Regions from separate parts of the Cellulomonas sp. ES6 genome, predicted to be linked through region 2. Evidence: predicted binding sites of a transcription regulator. Region 2 holds the regulator's gene; the other holds the start of a gene.
What was found. Region 2 encodes Rex, which represses fermentation and respiration genes when NADH is low (regulators of the CRP and FNR family bind a similar motif). Its sites were predicted from a motif close to CTTGTGAANNNNTTCACAAG; they were not measured.
Positions count from the first base shown of each region.

Region 1: a site for Rex is predicted at 1,584-1,603, ahead of pflB (formate C-acetyltransferase). Genes of this name have one in related genera too.

Region 1 is NZ_CP125655.1:79,818-87,465, forward strand. It holds gene dxs (1-deoxy-D-xylulose-5-phosphate synthase) at 1-1,442, shown strand, start outside; gene pflB (formate C-acetyltransferase) at 1,632-3,899, shown strand; gene pflA (pyruvate formate-lyase-activating protein) at 3,989-4,918, shown strand; gene P9841_RS00390 (3-hydroxyacyl-CoA dehydrogenase NAD-binding domain-containing protein) at 4,949-7,195, opposite strand; gene P9841_RS00395 (HRDC domain-containing protein) at 7,299-7,648, opposite strand, start outside.
Region 2 is NZ_CP125655.1:1,898,383-1,906,030, forward strand. It holds gene P9841_RS08970 (MarR family winged helix-turn-helix transcriptional regulator) at 1-489, opposite strand, end outside; gene P9841_RS08975 (YceI family protein) at 654-1,208, shown strand; gene P9841_RS08980 (redox-sensing transcriptional repressor Rex) at 1,297-1,971, opposite strand; gene P9841_RS08985 (glutaredoxin family protein) at 1,981-2,286, opposite strand; gene P9841_RS08990 (HAD family hydrolase) at 2,321-3,148, shown strand; gene P9841_RS08995 (GNAT family N-acetyltransferase) at 3,145-3,705, shown strand; gene arfA (arabinosylfuranosidase ArfA) at 3,756-5,261, opposite strand; gene P9841_RS09005 (LacI family DNA-binding transcriptional regulator) at 5,355-6,365, opposite strand; gene P9841_RS09010 (carbohydrate ABC transporter permease) at 6,514-7,437, opposite strand; gene P9841_RS09015 (carbohydrate ABC transporter permease) at 7,427-7,648, opposite strand, start outside.

The DNA of each region.
Region 1 (7,648 bases), 1.8 Mb from region 2:
AGGCGCTCAACAACATCGCGGACGGCACGGACCGCCGGCTCGTGGTCGTGGTGAACGACAACGGCCGCTCGTACGCGCCGACCATCGGCGGCCTGGCCCTGCACCTGGACGCCCTGCGCACCACCCGCGGGTACGAGACCGTCCTGTCCTGGGGCAAGCGGACCCTCAAGCGCTCCGGGCCGCCCGGGCGGCTCGCGTACGACGCCCTGCACGGCCTGAAGAAGGGCATCAAGGACGTCGTCGCGCCGCAGGGCATGTTCGAGGACCTCGGCCTCAAGTACATCGGCCCGGTCGACGGGCACGACGTCGCGGACGTCGAGTTCGCGCTCCAGCGCGCGCGGGCGTTCGGCGGCCCCGTCATCGTGCACGTCATCACGGAGAAGGGCCGCGGCTACAGCCCCGCCGAGCAGGACGTGGCGGACCGGTTCCACGCGGTCGGGCAGATCCACCCGGAGACCGGCCTGCCGGTGGCGCCGTCGCGCTTCGGCTGGACGGGCGTGTTCGCGGACGAGGTGGTGCGGATCGGGCGCCGGCGCCCCGACGTGGTCGCCCTGACCGCCGCGATGCTCAACCCGGTCGGCCTCGCGCCGTTCGCGGCCGAGTTCCCGGACCGGACGTTCGACGTGGGTATCGCCGAGCAGCACGCCGTCACGACCGCCGCGGGGATGGCCTACGCGGGCCTGCACCCCGTGGTCGCGGTGTACGCCACGTTCCTCAACCGGGCGTTCGACCAGGTGCTCATGGACGTCGCGCTGCACCGCGCCGGCGTGACGTTCGTGCTCGACCGCGCGGGGCTCACCGGGGACGACGGCGCCAGCCACAACGGCATGTGGGACCTGGCGGTGCTCGGCGTCGTGCCGGGGCTGCGCCTGGCCGCGCCGCGCGACGGCGACACGCTGCGGGCCGCCCTGCGCGCCGCCGTGGACGTGGACGACGCCCCCACGGTCGTGCGGTACCCGAAGGGCGCGCTGCCGGACCCGCTGCCGGCGGTCGACGAGGTGGACGGGGTGGACGTGCTCGCCCGCCACGGCGGCACCGCGGACCCGGCCGTGCCGGGCGACCCGGCGTCGCGGTCCGTCCTGGTGTGCGCCGTCGGGGCGATGGCTCCCACCGCGCTCGCGCTCGGCGAGCTGCTGGCCGCCCACGGGCTGCGGGTGACCGTGGTCGACCCGCGGTGGGTCCTGCCCGTGCCGGCCGCCCTGGTCAAGCTGGTGGGGGAGCACGACCACGCGGTCACCCTGGAGGACGGCGTCCGCGAGGGCGGCATCGGCTCGGCCCTCGCGCTGCGCACCCGGGACGCCGGCATCGGCACGCCCGTGCAGGCGTTCGGCGTCCCGCGCCGGTTCCTCGAGCACGCGTCCCGCGACGAGCTCCTGACGTCCCTGCGCCTCACGGCCCCGGACATCGCGCGGGACGTCCTCGCGGCCCTCGCCACCCCCTGACCGCTCCCCGCGCGCGCGGGGCCGGGAACGGGTGACGTGACAGGGCCGGGTGCGTCGCGCGCGCCCACGTGAGCACCGTCACGTCCGTGTTCCCGCTGGTCGGGCGCGGGTTGGGACCTCGGTCCCAAGACATCCCATGACCTCGTGAATAGCGTCACGAGTACGACGTCCTCAGCGAGGGAGCATCACATGTCCACCACCGCAGTACCCCAGTCCGGCACCGACGCCACCGCGGGTGCCTGGAGCGGTTTCGTCACCGGACCCTGGTGTGACGGGATCGATGTCCGCGACTTCATCCAGCGCAACTACACCCCGTACACGGGCGACTCGGCGTTCCTCGCCGGCCCGACGGAGCGCACCACGGGCATCTGGGCGAAGCTCAGCGCGATGTTCCCGGAGGAGCGCGCCAAGGGCGTGTACGACATCGACAACCACACCCCGTCGACCATCGTGTCCCACGCCCCGGGCTACATCGACCAGGACAACGAGCTCATCGTCGGCCTGCAGACCGACGCCCCGCTGAAGCGCGCCATGATCCCCAACGGCGGGTGGCGCATGGTCGAGAAGTCGCTCGAGACCTACGGCTACGAGGTCGACGCCGAGGTCGCCAAGATCTTCACGACGTACCGCAAGACGCACAACGACGGCGTGTTCGACGTCTACCCGCCGAACGTCCGCGCGGCCCGCTCCTCGCACATCATCACCGGCCTGCCGGACGCCTACGGCCGCGGCCGGATCATCGGCGACTACCGCCGCGTCGCGCTCTACGGCATCGACGCGCTGATCGAGGGCAAGCGCCTCGAGCGGCACGAGATGGACATGGAGCCGTCGGTCGAGGACATCATCCGCGACCGCGAGGAGAACGCGGAGCAGATCCGCGCGCTCGTCGAGCTCAAGCAGATGGCCGCCTCCTACGGCTACGACATCTCCAAGCCGGCCACCGACGCCCGCGAGGCCGTGCAGTGGCTGTACTTCGCCTACCTCGGCGCCGTGAAGGAGCAGAACGGCGCGGCCATGTCGCTGGGCCGGGTCTCGACCTTCCTCGACGTCTACATCCAGCGCGACCTCGCCTCCGGTGCGATCACCGAGGAGTTCGCGCAGGAGCTCATCGACGACTTCGTCATCAAGCTGCGCATCGTGCGGTTCCTGCGCACCCCCGAGTACGACTCGCTGTTCTCCGGCGACCCGACCTGGGTCACCGAGTCCATCGGCGGCATCGGCGAGGACGGCCGGCCGCTGGTCACCAAGTCGTCGTTCCGGTTCCTGCAGACGCTCTACAACATCGGCCCGGCCCCGGAGCCGAACCTGACCGTGCTGTGGAGCAACCGGCTGCCCGAGGGCTTCAAGAAGTTCTGCGCGCAGGTCTCGATCGACACCTCGGCGATCCAGTACGAGTCCGACGAGCTCATCCGCACCTCCTGGGGCGACGACGCGGCCATCGCGTGCTGCGTCTCCCCGATGCGGGTCGGCAAGCAGATGCAGTTCTTCGGCGCCCGCGTCAACATCGCCAAGGCGCTGCTGTACGCGATCAACGGCGGCCGCGACGAGGTCTCCGGCAAGCAGGTCGCGCCGGTCAGCGCCCCGGTCGAGGGCGACGTGCTGGACTACGACGACGTCGCGGCGAAGTACGACAAGCTGCTCGACTGGCTGGCCGAGACCTACGTCGACGCGCTCAACTGCGTGCACTACATGCACGACAAGTACGCGTACGAGCGCCTCGAGATGGCCCTGCACGACCGGACGATCCTGCGGACCATGGCGTGCGGCATCGCCGGCCTGTCGGTCGTCGCGGACTCGCTGTCGGCCATCAAGTACGCCAAGGTCACGCCGGTGCGGGACGAGGACGGCCTGGTGACGGACTACGTCATCGAGGGCGACTACCCGAAGTACGGCAACGACGACGACCGCGCGGACGACATCGCCGTGGGCATCACCAAGGCCTTCATGGAGAAGATCCGCCACCACAAGACGTACCGGAACGCGCTGCACACCCAGTCGGTGCTGACCATCACGTCGAACGTCGTCTACGGCAAGGCCACGGGCAACACCCCCGACGGCCGCCGCGCCGGCGAGCCGTTCGCCCCGGGCGCCAACCCGATGAACGGGCGCGACTCGCACGGCATGCTCGCCTCCGCGATGTCGGTCGCGAAGCTGCCGTACTCCGAGGCGATGGACGGCATCTCGCTCACCTCGACGGTCGTGCCCTCGGGCCTCGGCCGCACCAAGGACGAGCAGGTGGCGAACCTGGTGGGCCTCATGGACGCGTACAACGTGTCCTCCGGGTACCACCTGAACGTCAACGTCCTCAACCGGGACACCCTCGAGGACGCCATGGAGCACCCCGAGAAGTACCCGCAGCTCACCATCCGGGTGTCCGGCTACGCCGTGAACTTCGTCCGGCTGACGCGCGAGCAGCAGCTCGACGTGCTGTCCCGGACGTTCCACGGCGGGCTCTGACCCCCACGCGGGGTGCCCGGCCGGGGGAGCAGACCCGGCCGGGCACCCGCCCCGCACCACCCCGCACGACCGCACCGGAGGAGGCCGAGATGACCAGCACCGTCGAGCACGAGGTCCCGGCCTGCGCGTCCGCCCCCGACGGTGGCGACGTCCGCGGCGAGGTCGGCGCCCCGGTGATCCAGCTCGGCGTGCCGGTGGTCGGCGGCTCGCACCACCGGTCCTCCGCCGGCACCGCCGGGCTCGAGGTCTCGGCCGCCGAGCGCAGCGAGAAGTTCGCGCAGATGCGCGCCGGCGAGCTCGGCTCGCTGCACTCGTGGGAGCTCGTCACCGCTGTCGACGGCCCCGGGACGCGGCTCACGACGTTCCTCGCCGGCTGCCCGCTGCGCTGCCTGTACTGCCACAACCCCGACACGATGGAGATGCGCCGCGGTGAGCCCGTGCTCGCCGAGGAGCTGCTGCGCCGCATCGCCCGGTACCGCGCGGTGTTCGAGGTCACGGGCGGCGGGCTGACGATCTCCGGCGGCGAGCCGCTCATGCAGCCGGCGTTCGTCGCCCGCATCCTGCGCGGCGCGAAGGAGCTCGGCGTCCACACGGCGATCGACACCTCCGGCTACCTCGGCGCGCACTGCACGGACGAGATGCTGGCGGACATCGACCTCGTGCTGCTGGACGTGAAGTCCGGCATCCCCGAGACCTACAAGCGGACCACCGGCCGCGAGCTGCAGCCCACGCTCGACTTCGGCCGCCGGGTCGCGGCCAGCGGCACGGAGATCTGGGTCCGGTTCGTGCTCGTGCCCGGGCTCACCGACGCCCCGGAGAACGTGGACGCCGTGGCCGACTACGTCGCGACGCTCGACACGGTCACCCGGGTGGAGGTCCTGCCGTTCCACCAGATGGGCCGCGACAAGTGGGCGAGCCTCGGCATGGCCTACGAGCTCGAGGACACCCAGCCCCCGAGCCCCGAGCTGGTCGCCCGCGTGCGCCAGCAGTTCCGGGACCGGGGCCTCACCGTCTTCTGAGCCGCAGCTGCGGAACGGCCGGGCCCGCGCTCACGCCGGCGCGGACGCGACGCCCGGCGCCAGCAGCCGCCGCCCGAGCACCCGCTCGGACCACCCCTCGCGGTCCAGCCACGGGCAGATGCCGCCGAGGTGCGCCGGCCAGCCCGCACCGAGCAGCATCGCCAGGTCGACCTGCTCCGGCCCGGGGACGACGCCCTCGGCGAGCAGCAGGCCGATCTCCTCGGCCAGCCCGCGGGCGACGCGCTCCAGCACCGCGTGGCCGTCGCCGCCCCCGGCCGGGCCGAACGCGTCCTGCACGGCCGGGTCCACCTCGGGGAGCCCGGCCGGACCGGTGCGCGTGACCGTGCGGCCCTGCTCGACGAGGCGGTCGAGCCCGGGCGACAGGGGGTAGCGGTCGCCGAGCTCGTCGTGCAGCGTGACCAGCACGTGCCGCGCCACGGGCAGGCCCACGAGCTGCAGCAGCGCGAACGGGGACATCGGCAGGCCGAGCGGCCGCAGAGCGGCGTCCGCGACCTCGACGGGCGTGCCGTCCGCGACCGCGGCGAGGACGTCCGCGAGCATCCGCAGGAGCACGCGGTTGACCACGAACCCGGGCCGGTCGGTGGTCCGCACGACGGTCTTGCCGGCGCGCCGGGCGACGTCGACCGCGGTGGCGAGCGACGCGGCGTCGGACGCGCCGGCCGCGACGACCTCGACCAGCGGCATCTGCGCGACGGGGTTGAAGAAGTGCAGCCCGACGACGCGCCCGGGGTGGGCGAGCCCGTCGGCCATCGCGGTCACCGACAGCGCGGACGTGTTCGTGGCCAGCACGCAGTCCGGGCGCACCCGCTGCTCCAGCTCGGCGAACACGGCCCGCTTCACGTCGAGCACCTCGGTCACGGCCTCGACGACGAGGTCCGCGCCCGCGAGGTCCGCCAGGTCGGTGCCGACGCGGACCCGGTCGACGAGCCGGCGGCCCGCGTCCTCGTCGAGCCGGCCCCGGTCCACGGCCTGCGCCACCAGGTCCTCGACGCGCCGCCGCCCGGCCGCGGCGCGCTCGTCGTCCACCTCGCGCATCGCGACCGGCACGTCCAGCCGGGACCCGAGCAGCACGGCGAGCTGCGCCGCCATCAGGCCGGCGCCGACGATGCCGACGGACCGCACGGGACGCGGGTCGGCGCCGGGCCCGTCCGTGCGCGCGGCCCGGCGCGAGCCGGGGCCCGTGAGCTCCGCCGCGTAGAGGGCGGCGCGCGCCTGGTCGGACACCAGGAGCGCGGCGAGCGCGTCGTCCTCCGCCCGGAAGCCGGCGTCCCGGTCGCGCGCGCCCGCCCGCGCGAGCAGGTCCAGCACGTGGGCGTACGCCGGGGCGGCGCCGTGCAGCCGGGCGTCCAGCACGGCCGCGGCCCGGGCGACCGGGTCCGCCTCCCCGGGCGGCACCGGCGGGACGGCTGCGCCACGCCGGTCGGGCACCGCGTCCCCGGCGCGCAGCGTCCCCGCGGTCCACGCGAGCGCGTGGCGGTCGAACCCGTCGGCGGGCAGCACGGCGTCCACCAGCCCGGTCGCCAGCGCCTGCTCGGCGGTGGTCAGCCGGTTCCCGGCGAGCGGGCGCAGGACGGCGAGCTCGACCGCCGCGGGGAGGCCGACCAGCCGGGGGAGCAGCCAGCACCCGCCCCAGCCGGGGACGATGCCGAGCGAGGCCTCCGGCAGGCCGAGCGACCGCACCCCCGCGGCGACGACGCGGTGGTCGCAGTGCAGCGCCAGCTCCAGCCCGCCCCCGAGCGCGTGGCCGGTGATCCACGCGACCGTGGGCACGGGCATCTCGCCGAGCAGCCGCAGGGTGGCGTGCCCGGCCGCCCCCAGCGCGTGGCCGTCCGACCGGTCGCGCAGGGTGCGGGCCACGCCGAGGTCGGCGCCCGCGACGAAGCAGCCCGGCCGGCCGGTGACCGCCACGGCGGCGACCTCGCCGCGCTCCGCCCGCCCGCGCACGGCGACCAGCGCCTCGTGCAACGCGACGAGCCCCCGCGGGCCGAGCGTCGTCGGCCGCCGCTCGTCGGCCGCCGTGAGGGTGAGGACCGCGAGCACGCCGCCGTCGTCCGGCAGCGCCACGTCGCGCGCGTCGACCCGCAGCACGTGGTCCGCCGGCTCGGCGGGCAGCGACGCCAGCAGCTCGGCCGGCGGTGCCGCGGGGCCGGGACCGGTCGGCGCGGCCGGTGCCGCACGGCGGCCGGACGGCGCGTCGCCCCCGGCGCGTTGCGGGGCGGAGCTGGTCGTGGACGGTGCCTCGGCGGCGTGGCGCATGCGGTCTCCCTGGGACGTCGGTGTCCGGCGGAACACCCGCGACCCTAACCGCGCACCCCGGCGCTGTCGCGGGACGCCCGACCGCGGCGTGAGGTCGGCCGGGCTACGCCGGGGCGCCCTGCTCCGCGAACGCCGCGGCCAGCCGCTCGGCGAGCAGCCCGACCTGCCACGGCCGCGCCCCGCCCGCGGCCAGCCGCTCGGCGAGGTGCGCCGCGTCCGCGGGCTCGGGCGGCGTCCAGCACACCCGCCGCAGCAGGTCGGGCTGCAGCAGGTTCTCCGCGGGGACGTGGTGCGTCTCCGACAGCTCCGCGACGACCGCCCGGGCCGCGGTGAGGCGCGCGGCGGCCGCCGGGTCGCGGTCGGCCCACGCGCGGGGCGGCGGCGGGGCGTCGGTGCGCGGGCCGCGGGAGGACGGGAGCTGGTCGTCGGGCAGCGCGAGGCCGGCGTCGACGG
Region 2 (7,648 bases):
CAGCGCGGCGCCGACGGCGGCCATCGCGTCGCCGAGCGCCTGGAGCTGCTGCGGGGTGAGCACGTCGACCAGGCGCTCGCGCACGGACTCGACGTGCGCGGGGGCGGCCTCGACGAGCCGGCGCCAGCCCGTGTCCGTCATGGTGCAGTTCACGCCCCGCGCGTCCTCGAGGCACGGCGCGCGCTCGACGAGCCCGTCGGCCTCCATGCGGCGCACGGTGTGCGTGAGCCGGCTGCGGGAGTGGGCGAGCTCGCCGGCCAGCTCGGACATGCGCAGCGTGCGTCCGGGCGCCTCGGACAGCCGGACCAGGACCTCGTACTCGCCGAGCGACAGCCCGGTCTGCTCCTCGAGGTCGTGCGCGAGGACGTCCATCAGCCGGGCCGTGCCGTCGCGGTACGCGCGCCAGGCCTGCTGCTCGTCCGCCGACAGCCAGCGGACGTCGTCGTGGGCGCGCGTCGCGCGCGTGGTCTGCTCCGTGGCGCTGCTCATCGCCGGTCCTCCTCCCGGGGCGTCCCCGGCGGGCTGCCGCGGTCGCACGGGCCCGCACTGTGACGTCGGTCGCTGATCGTCCCACAGGTGTTGCGCCCTCGTCCGCAGTGTAGTAGAAATCTCAACTAACCGCAGTTGACGCTTCAACCAATGCAGGAGGCACCATGTCCGTCACCACGCTGCCCACCGGTCTCACCGCCGGCACCTGGACCCTCGACCCCTCGCACACCGAGGCGTCCTTCACGGTCCGCCACGCGGGTATCTCCAAGGTCCGCGGCACCGTCGCGGTGACCTCCGGCGCGATCACCGTCGCCGAGGACCTCACGCTGTCCGCCGTGACCGCGACGCTCGACCCGACGACGATCAACACCAACGACGCCGGCCGCGACGGCCACCTCAAGAGCGCCGACTTCTTCGACGTCGAGACCTTCGGCGAGTGGACCTTCACCTCCACCGCCGTGCGCCCCGACGGCGACGACTACGTCGTCACCGGCGACCTGACCATCCACGGCGTGACGCAGTCCGTCGACCTGGCCGTCGAGTTCGGCGGCGCGGCCACCGACCCGTTCGGCAACCAGCGCGCCGGCTTCTCCGCCACCACGACGATCTCCCGCAAGGACTTCGGCATCACCTGGAACGCGGCCCTCGAGGCCGGCGGCGTCCTGGTGAGCGACAAGGTCGTCATCTCCCTCGAGGTCTCGGCCATCAAGCAGGCCTGACCTCCCCCTGGTCCACGAGGGCCCGGTCGCGCACCCCCTGCCGCGACCGGGCCCTCGTGCACGTCCGGGGTCCCGTGCGGGGCCGGGATCAGTCCGCCGCGACCGGCTCCGGCTCGGCGGCGGGAGCCGCGGCGGGACGACGGGCCCGCTGCCGCGCGTGGAACCCGAGGATCTGCAGCTCCGACCCCAGGTCCACCTCCCGCACGTCCACGCCGTCGGGCACCCGCACGGTGCGGGGCGCGAAGTTGAGGATGCCGGTGATGCCGGCCGCGACGAGCCGGTCGGTGGTCGCCTGGGCGGCGGAGCCCGGCGTCGCCACGACCGCGACGCTGGCCTCCGTCTCGTCGATGACGCGCTCCAGCTCGTCGACGTGCTGGACCACGTGGCCGCCGACGCGCGTCCCCACCAGATCCGCGTGCGTGTCGAACAGGCCGACCAGCACGAACCCGCGGTCCGCGAACCCGGAGTACGTGGCGAGCGCGTGACCCAGGTTGCCGATGCCGACGATGACGAGCTGGCGCTCCTCGGCCATGCCGAGCGCGCCGGCGATCTGCTTGCGCAGGTGGTCGACCTCGTACCCCACGCCGCGGCGCCCGCCCGCCCCGAGGTAGGACAGGTCCTTGCGCAGCTGCGCGGGCGAGGCGCCCACCAGCTCCGCGAGCTGGTCGGACGAGGTGGTGGTCACGCCCTCCGAGGCGAGGCCACCCAGGGAGCGCAGGTATCCGGGGAGGCGGGCGACGGTGGTCGGCGGCAGGGCTCGCACCCCCCCAGGTTAGGCGGTCGGCGGCGCTGCCAGCGCGTCCCGCAGACGGTCGGCGTCGATCTGCCAGTAGCCCACCCGCGCGCCGTCCACCTCGACCACCGGCACCAGCTCGCCGTGGACGTCCGCGAGGGACCGGCCGTCGGGCACCACGCCCCCGGCGTCGACGTCGACCTCGGCCCACGTCGCGCCGCGCTCGGCGGCCACGGCGGCGACCACCGCGCGGGCGTCGTCGCACAGGTGGCAGCCCGCGCGGACGTAGAGCACCACGCGCGCGGGGACGGGGCTGGCGGGGACGAGGGGACCGGTGGGCTGCACGGCACGAGCGTAGGCATCTGGCTACAGTGGCGGCGTGCCCGAGCCCTCCGAGCCCGACACCGGCGCCGCCGTGCAGCCGGGCCGGGTGGCCGCCTTCTTCGACGTCGACAACACGATCATCCGGGGCGCCAGCTCGTTCCACCTGGCGGTCGGCCTGTACCGGCGCGGGTTCTTCCGCAGCTCCGACATCGTGCGGTTCGCCGGGCACCAGGCGCGCTACCTCGCGTTCGGGGAGAACCGGCAGCAGATCGACGAGGTCCGGGAGCGGGCGCTCGAGATCATGCAGGGCCGGTCCGTGGCGGAGGTCGTCGCGATCGCGGAGGACATCTACGACGAGGTGCTGGCCCTGCGCATCTTCCCCGGCACCCAGCGGCTGCTCGACCAGCACCTGCGCGCCGGCCACCAGGTGTGGCTCGTGACCGCGACCCCCGTGGAGATCGCCGACCTCATCGCGCGGCGCCTGGGCGCCACCGGGGCGATCGGCACCGTGGCGGAGCACCGCGAGGGCTTCTACACCGGCCGCCTGGTCGGCGACCTGCTCCACGGCAAGGCGAAGGCGTCCGCGGTGCGCGCGCTCGCCGAGCGGGAGGGCGTGGACCTGTCGCAGTCGTTCGCGTACGGCGACTCCACCAACGACGTGCCGATCCTGTCCGAGGTCGGCTTCCCGTGCGCCATCAACCCCGACGGGCGGCTCCGGCGGCACGCGGCCGAGGTCGGCTGGCCGGTGCGGGAGTTCCGCGGCCGCCGCAACGCCACCCGTCGCGGCGTCGACGCGGCGACCGTCGCCGGGTCCGTGTGGGTGGTCGGGCTGGTCGTGCGCGCCGTCCGCCGCGCGCTGCGGGCCCGCTGGGCCGGCCGGTGAGCGCCGTCGGGCCGACGCCGGACCGTCCCGGCGCGACCGTGCGCCGGGCCCGCCCGGACGAGGCCGTCGCGGTGGCCGGGCTCGCCGCCGCGACGTTCCCGCTCGCGTGCCCGCCGTCGTCCACCCCTGAGGACCACGCCGCCTTCGTCGCGGCGCACCTGACGACCGCCCACTTCGCGGACCACCTGGCCGACCCGGCGCGCGACGTGCTCGTCGCGGACGACGACGGCGAGCTGGTCGGCTACACGCTGCTGGTGGCCGGCGAGCCGTACGCGCCGGAGGTCGCCGCCGTCGTCCCGCTGCGCCCGACGGTCGAGCTCAGCAAGTGCTACGTGCTGGCGGGCCGGCACGGCGGCGGCGTCGCCCGTGAGCTCATGGCCGCGAGCCTGGACGTCGCGCGCGCCCGGGGCGCCGCCGGCGTCTGGCTGGGCGTCAACGGGGAGAACCTGCGGGCGCAGGCGTTCTACCGGCGCTCCGGGTTCGTCGTCGTCGGGACGCGGACGTTCCAGGTCGGCGACCAGCGGCACGACGACCTGGTGCTGCACCGGCCGTTCTGACCGACGCGGGGCGCCGCCGGCGTGCCGGCCGCGCCCCGCGTCGTCCCGGCTCAGGCCAGGCGCACCACGTTCCACGACACCGGCGGCACCTGGACGGTGAGCCGGCCGCCGTCGACGGCCGCCGTCGCGTTGGGCCGCGGCGCGACGGAGGTGTCGTCGTCCGCCGTCGCCACCCACGTGTGGTCGGGGTTCGACAGGCTCGTGGCCTCGACCACCTGCAGGCCGGGGATCGCGCGGGTGTCGACCTCCAGGGTCACGGTCTGCGTGGTCGAGCGGTTCACCGCGAACAGCGCGACGGCACCGGTGTCCGGGTCCCGCGTCGCGACGGCGTCGACCAGCGGCGCGTCCCCGAACTTCGCGGTCTCGTACGTCGGCGCCTCGACGGCCACCTGCAGCACGTCGCCCGCGGCGTACCGGGACGCCTGCGCGAACGGGTGGAACGTCGTCTGCCGCCACACGCGCCCGCCGGGCTCGGTCATGATCGGCGCGATCACGTTGACGAGCTGGGCGAGCGACGCGGAGTGCACGCGGTCGGTGTGGCGCAGCAGCGAGATCAGCAGGTTGCCGACCACGACGGCGTCCGCGACGTTGTACTTGTCCTCGAGCAGCACCGGGGCGACGGGCCAGTCATCACCCGAGGGCGGGACGGACTCCGCGCGCTTCTGGTACCAGACGTTCCACTCGTCGAACGAGATGTGGATCCGCTTGGACAGCTTCTTGTGCGCCCGCACGCCGTCCGCGACCGCGGTGACGGACTCGATGAAGTGGTCCATGTCCATCGCGGACGCCAGGAACGACCCGAGGTCGCCGTCCTCCTCGGCGTAGTACGCGTGGGCGCTGATGAGGTCGACCTCCTCGTAGGTCTCGCTCAGCACGATCTGCTCCCACTCGCCGAACGTCGGGATGCCGACGCCCGAGGACCCGCAGGCCACGAGGGTGAGGCCGGGGTCGACCATCCGCATGGCGCGCGCCGTCTCGGCGGCGAGCCGGCCGTACTCGAGGGCGGTCTTGTGGCCGACCTGCCAGGGGCCGTCCATCTCGTTGCCGAGGCACCACATGCGGATGCCGTACGGGTCGGGCGCGCCGTTCGCGCGGCGCTGGTCGGACAGCGCGGTGCCGCCCTTGACGTTGCAGTACTCCAGCAGGTCGAGCGCCTCCTGGACGCCGCGGGTGCCGAGGTTGACGGCCATCATCGCCTCGGTGCCGGAGGCCTTCGTCCAGCGCATGAACTCGTCGACGCCCACGAGGTTCGGCTCCGTGGAGTGCCACGCCAGGTCGAGCCGGCGGGGACGCTGCTCGCGCGGGCCGACGCCGTCCTCCCAGCGGTAGCCGGAGACGAAGTTGCCGCCGGGGTAGCGGACCGTGGAGACGCCGAGCTCGCGGGTGAGCTCGATGACGTCGCCGCGGAACCCGTCGGCGTCCGCGGTGGGGTGGCCCGGGTCGTGGATGCCCGTGTACACGCAGCGGCCCAGGTGCTCCACGAAGGCGCCGAAGGTGCCGCGGCGGACGGGACCGACGCGGAACGCGGGGTCGAGGGTGAGGGTGACGGTCGGCATGCGGCGCAGCTCCTTCGCTGACGTCTCTTCATCGTTGTACTACCCATCCTGCCGAGCCGGGACCCACCGCGTCAACCGGCGGCCCTGCCGGCGTCAGACGAGGGCGGCGGAGCCCGCCGTCGACTCCCGCACGACCAGCTCGAAGTCCGCCACGACCTGCACCGGCTCACCTGGCGCGGTGCCGGCGACGCGCGCCAGCAGCAGGTCCACGGCGGTCTGCGCGATCTGCTCGCGTCCCGGTGCGACGGACGTCAGGGCCGGGGACGCGAACGCCGCGTCGTCCACGTCGTCGAAGCCCACCACGGCCACGTCGTCCGGCACCGCGTACCCCTGCAGGCGCAGCTCGTGCAGGGCCCCCAGGGCCAGGGCGTCGTTCAGGCCGAACACGGCGTCGACCGCCACCCCCGAGTCCAGCACGCGGCGCATCGCCCCCGCACCGGTCGCCCGGTGCCACGTCCCCGCCTCCGCGACCAGCGCCGGGTCGTACGGCACGCCCGCCTCCGCCAGCGCCTCGCGGTAGCCGCGCAGGCGGAGCGCCGACGACCCCATGTCCTCGCCCTCGTGCGCGCCGACCACCGCGATGCGGCGGCGGCCCAGCCCCAGCAGGTGCCGGGTGGCGGCGCGGGCGGCCGCCACGTTGTCCATCGTCACGTGGTCGGCCGGCCCCCCGAAGATCCGCTCGCCGAGCAGCACGATCGGGACGTCGACCGCGAACTCGTCGTGGTCCTGCGGGCCCAGGGCCAGCGGGGAGAAGATCAGCCCGTCCGTGAGGTGCCGCCGCGGACCGTGCAGCACCTCGAGCTCGCGCTCCCGGCTGCCGCTGGTCTGCTCGATCAGCACGACCACGCCCCGCACGTCCGCCGCCCGGATCACGGAGTCCGCGAGCTCCGCGAAGTACGGCAGCCGCAGCTCCGGCACGGCCAGCCCGATCATCCCCGTGCGGCCCCGGCGCAGGCTCCGTGCCGTGAGGTTCACGCGGTAGCCGAGCTGCTCGATCGCCGCCTCGACCCGCGCGCGCGTCTCCGCCCGGATGTACGGGTACCCGTTGATGACGTTCGAGACGGTCTTGATGGACACGCCGGCCACCGCCGCGACGTCGTGCATCGTCGCGGCGCCCTGGCGCTTCCCGGCCACGTCCCGACCTCCCGTCCTGCCCGCCCGGCACCTCCCCGGCGCCGCGCGAGCCCAGCGTAGGGGCCCGCCGCGCGGCGCCCGGGTCGGGTGCGCGCGGCGGCCCCGCCGGCGACCCGCGTCAGCGGCCCCCGAGCCCGGTCGTCGCGACCGCCTTGACGATCTGCCGCTGGAACAGCATGAACAGCAGGATCAGCGGCAGGGCGGCGATCACGGCCGACGCCATCGTCTGGGCGTAGATGGTGCCGTACGCGTTCTTCACCGTCGAGAGCCCGACGGGCAGGGTCATGAGGTCGGGGTTGTTCGTGACGATGAACGGCCACAGGAAGTTGTTCCACGCCCCGATGAACACGAAGATCGCGACCGCCGACACGATCGGCCGCGAGATCGGCAGCACGATCGACCAGAACGTCCGCCAGTGCCCGGCGCCGTCGACCCGGGCGGCGTCCTCGATCTCCTGCGGCACCTCCGCGAAGAACCTCGAGAAGATGTAGACCATCACCGGCGCGACGAGCTGCGGCAGGATCACGCCCTGGTACGTGTCGACCGCCCCCAGCGCCTCCATCTGCCGGAACAGCGGGACGATGAGGATCTGCCCCGGGACCGCGATCAGGGCGATCGTCGCCGCGAACAGCAGGTTCTTGCCGCGGAACCGCGTCCGGGCGAACCCGTACCCCGCGAGCGCGCACACCGCGACCGTCAGGACCGTCACCGACCCGGCGACCAGCAGGGTGTTGACCATCCAGCGCCCCACCTCGCCGCGCTCGAACACGGTCCGGTAGTTCTCGAGCGTGAAGCCGCCCTCCGGGAACCAGCGCAGGGGGACGGCCTGCGCCTGGGCCTCCGTCTTGAACGACGTGTCGACCGCCCACAGCAGCGGCAGCAGCCACGTCGCGGCCATCACCACCAGCAGCACCACCGCCAGGACCGTCGCGACCCGGCTGCGGCCCAGCACGAGGGCCCGGGTGCGCCGGTTCTCGTCCCGGCGCTCGGCGTACGCCCGGCGGAACCCCCCGGCCGGGGCGGAGATCGTCTCAGCGGCCACGGGCCTGCTCCTTCCGGCGGGCCGTGGTCAGCACCTGGAACCCCACGGCGACCACGATGATGAGGGCGAAGTAGATGTACGACATGGCCGAGGCGTAGCCCATGCGGTAGCCCGTGAAGCCGGTGTCGTAGATGTACTGCAGGATCGGGCGGGTCACCCCGTCCGGGCCGCTGCCGCCGTTGAAGGCGATGAACATCTGGTCGAAGACCTT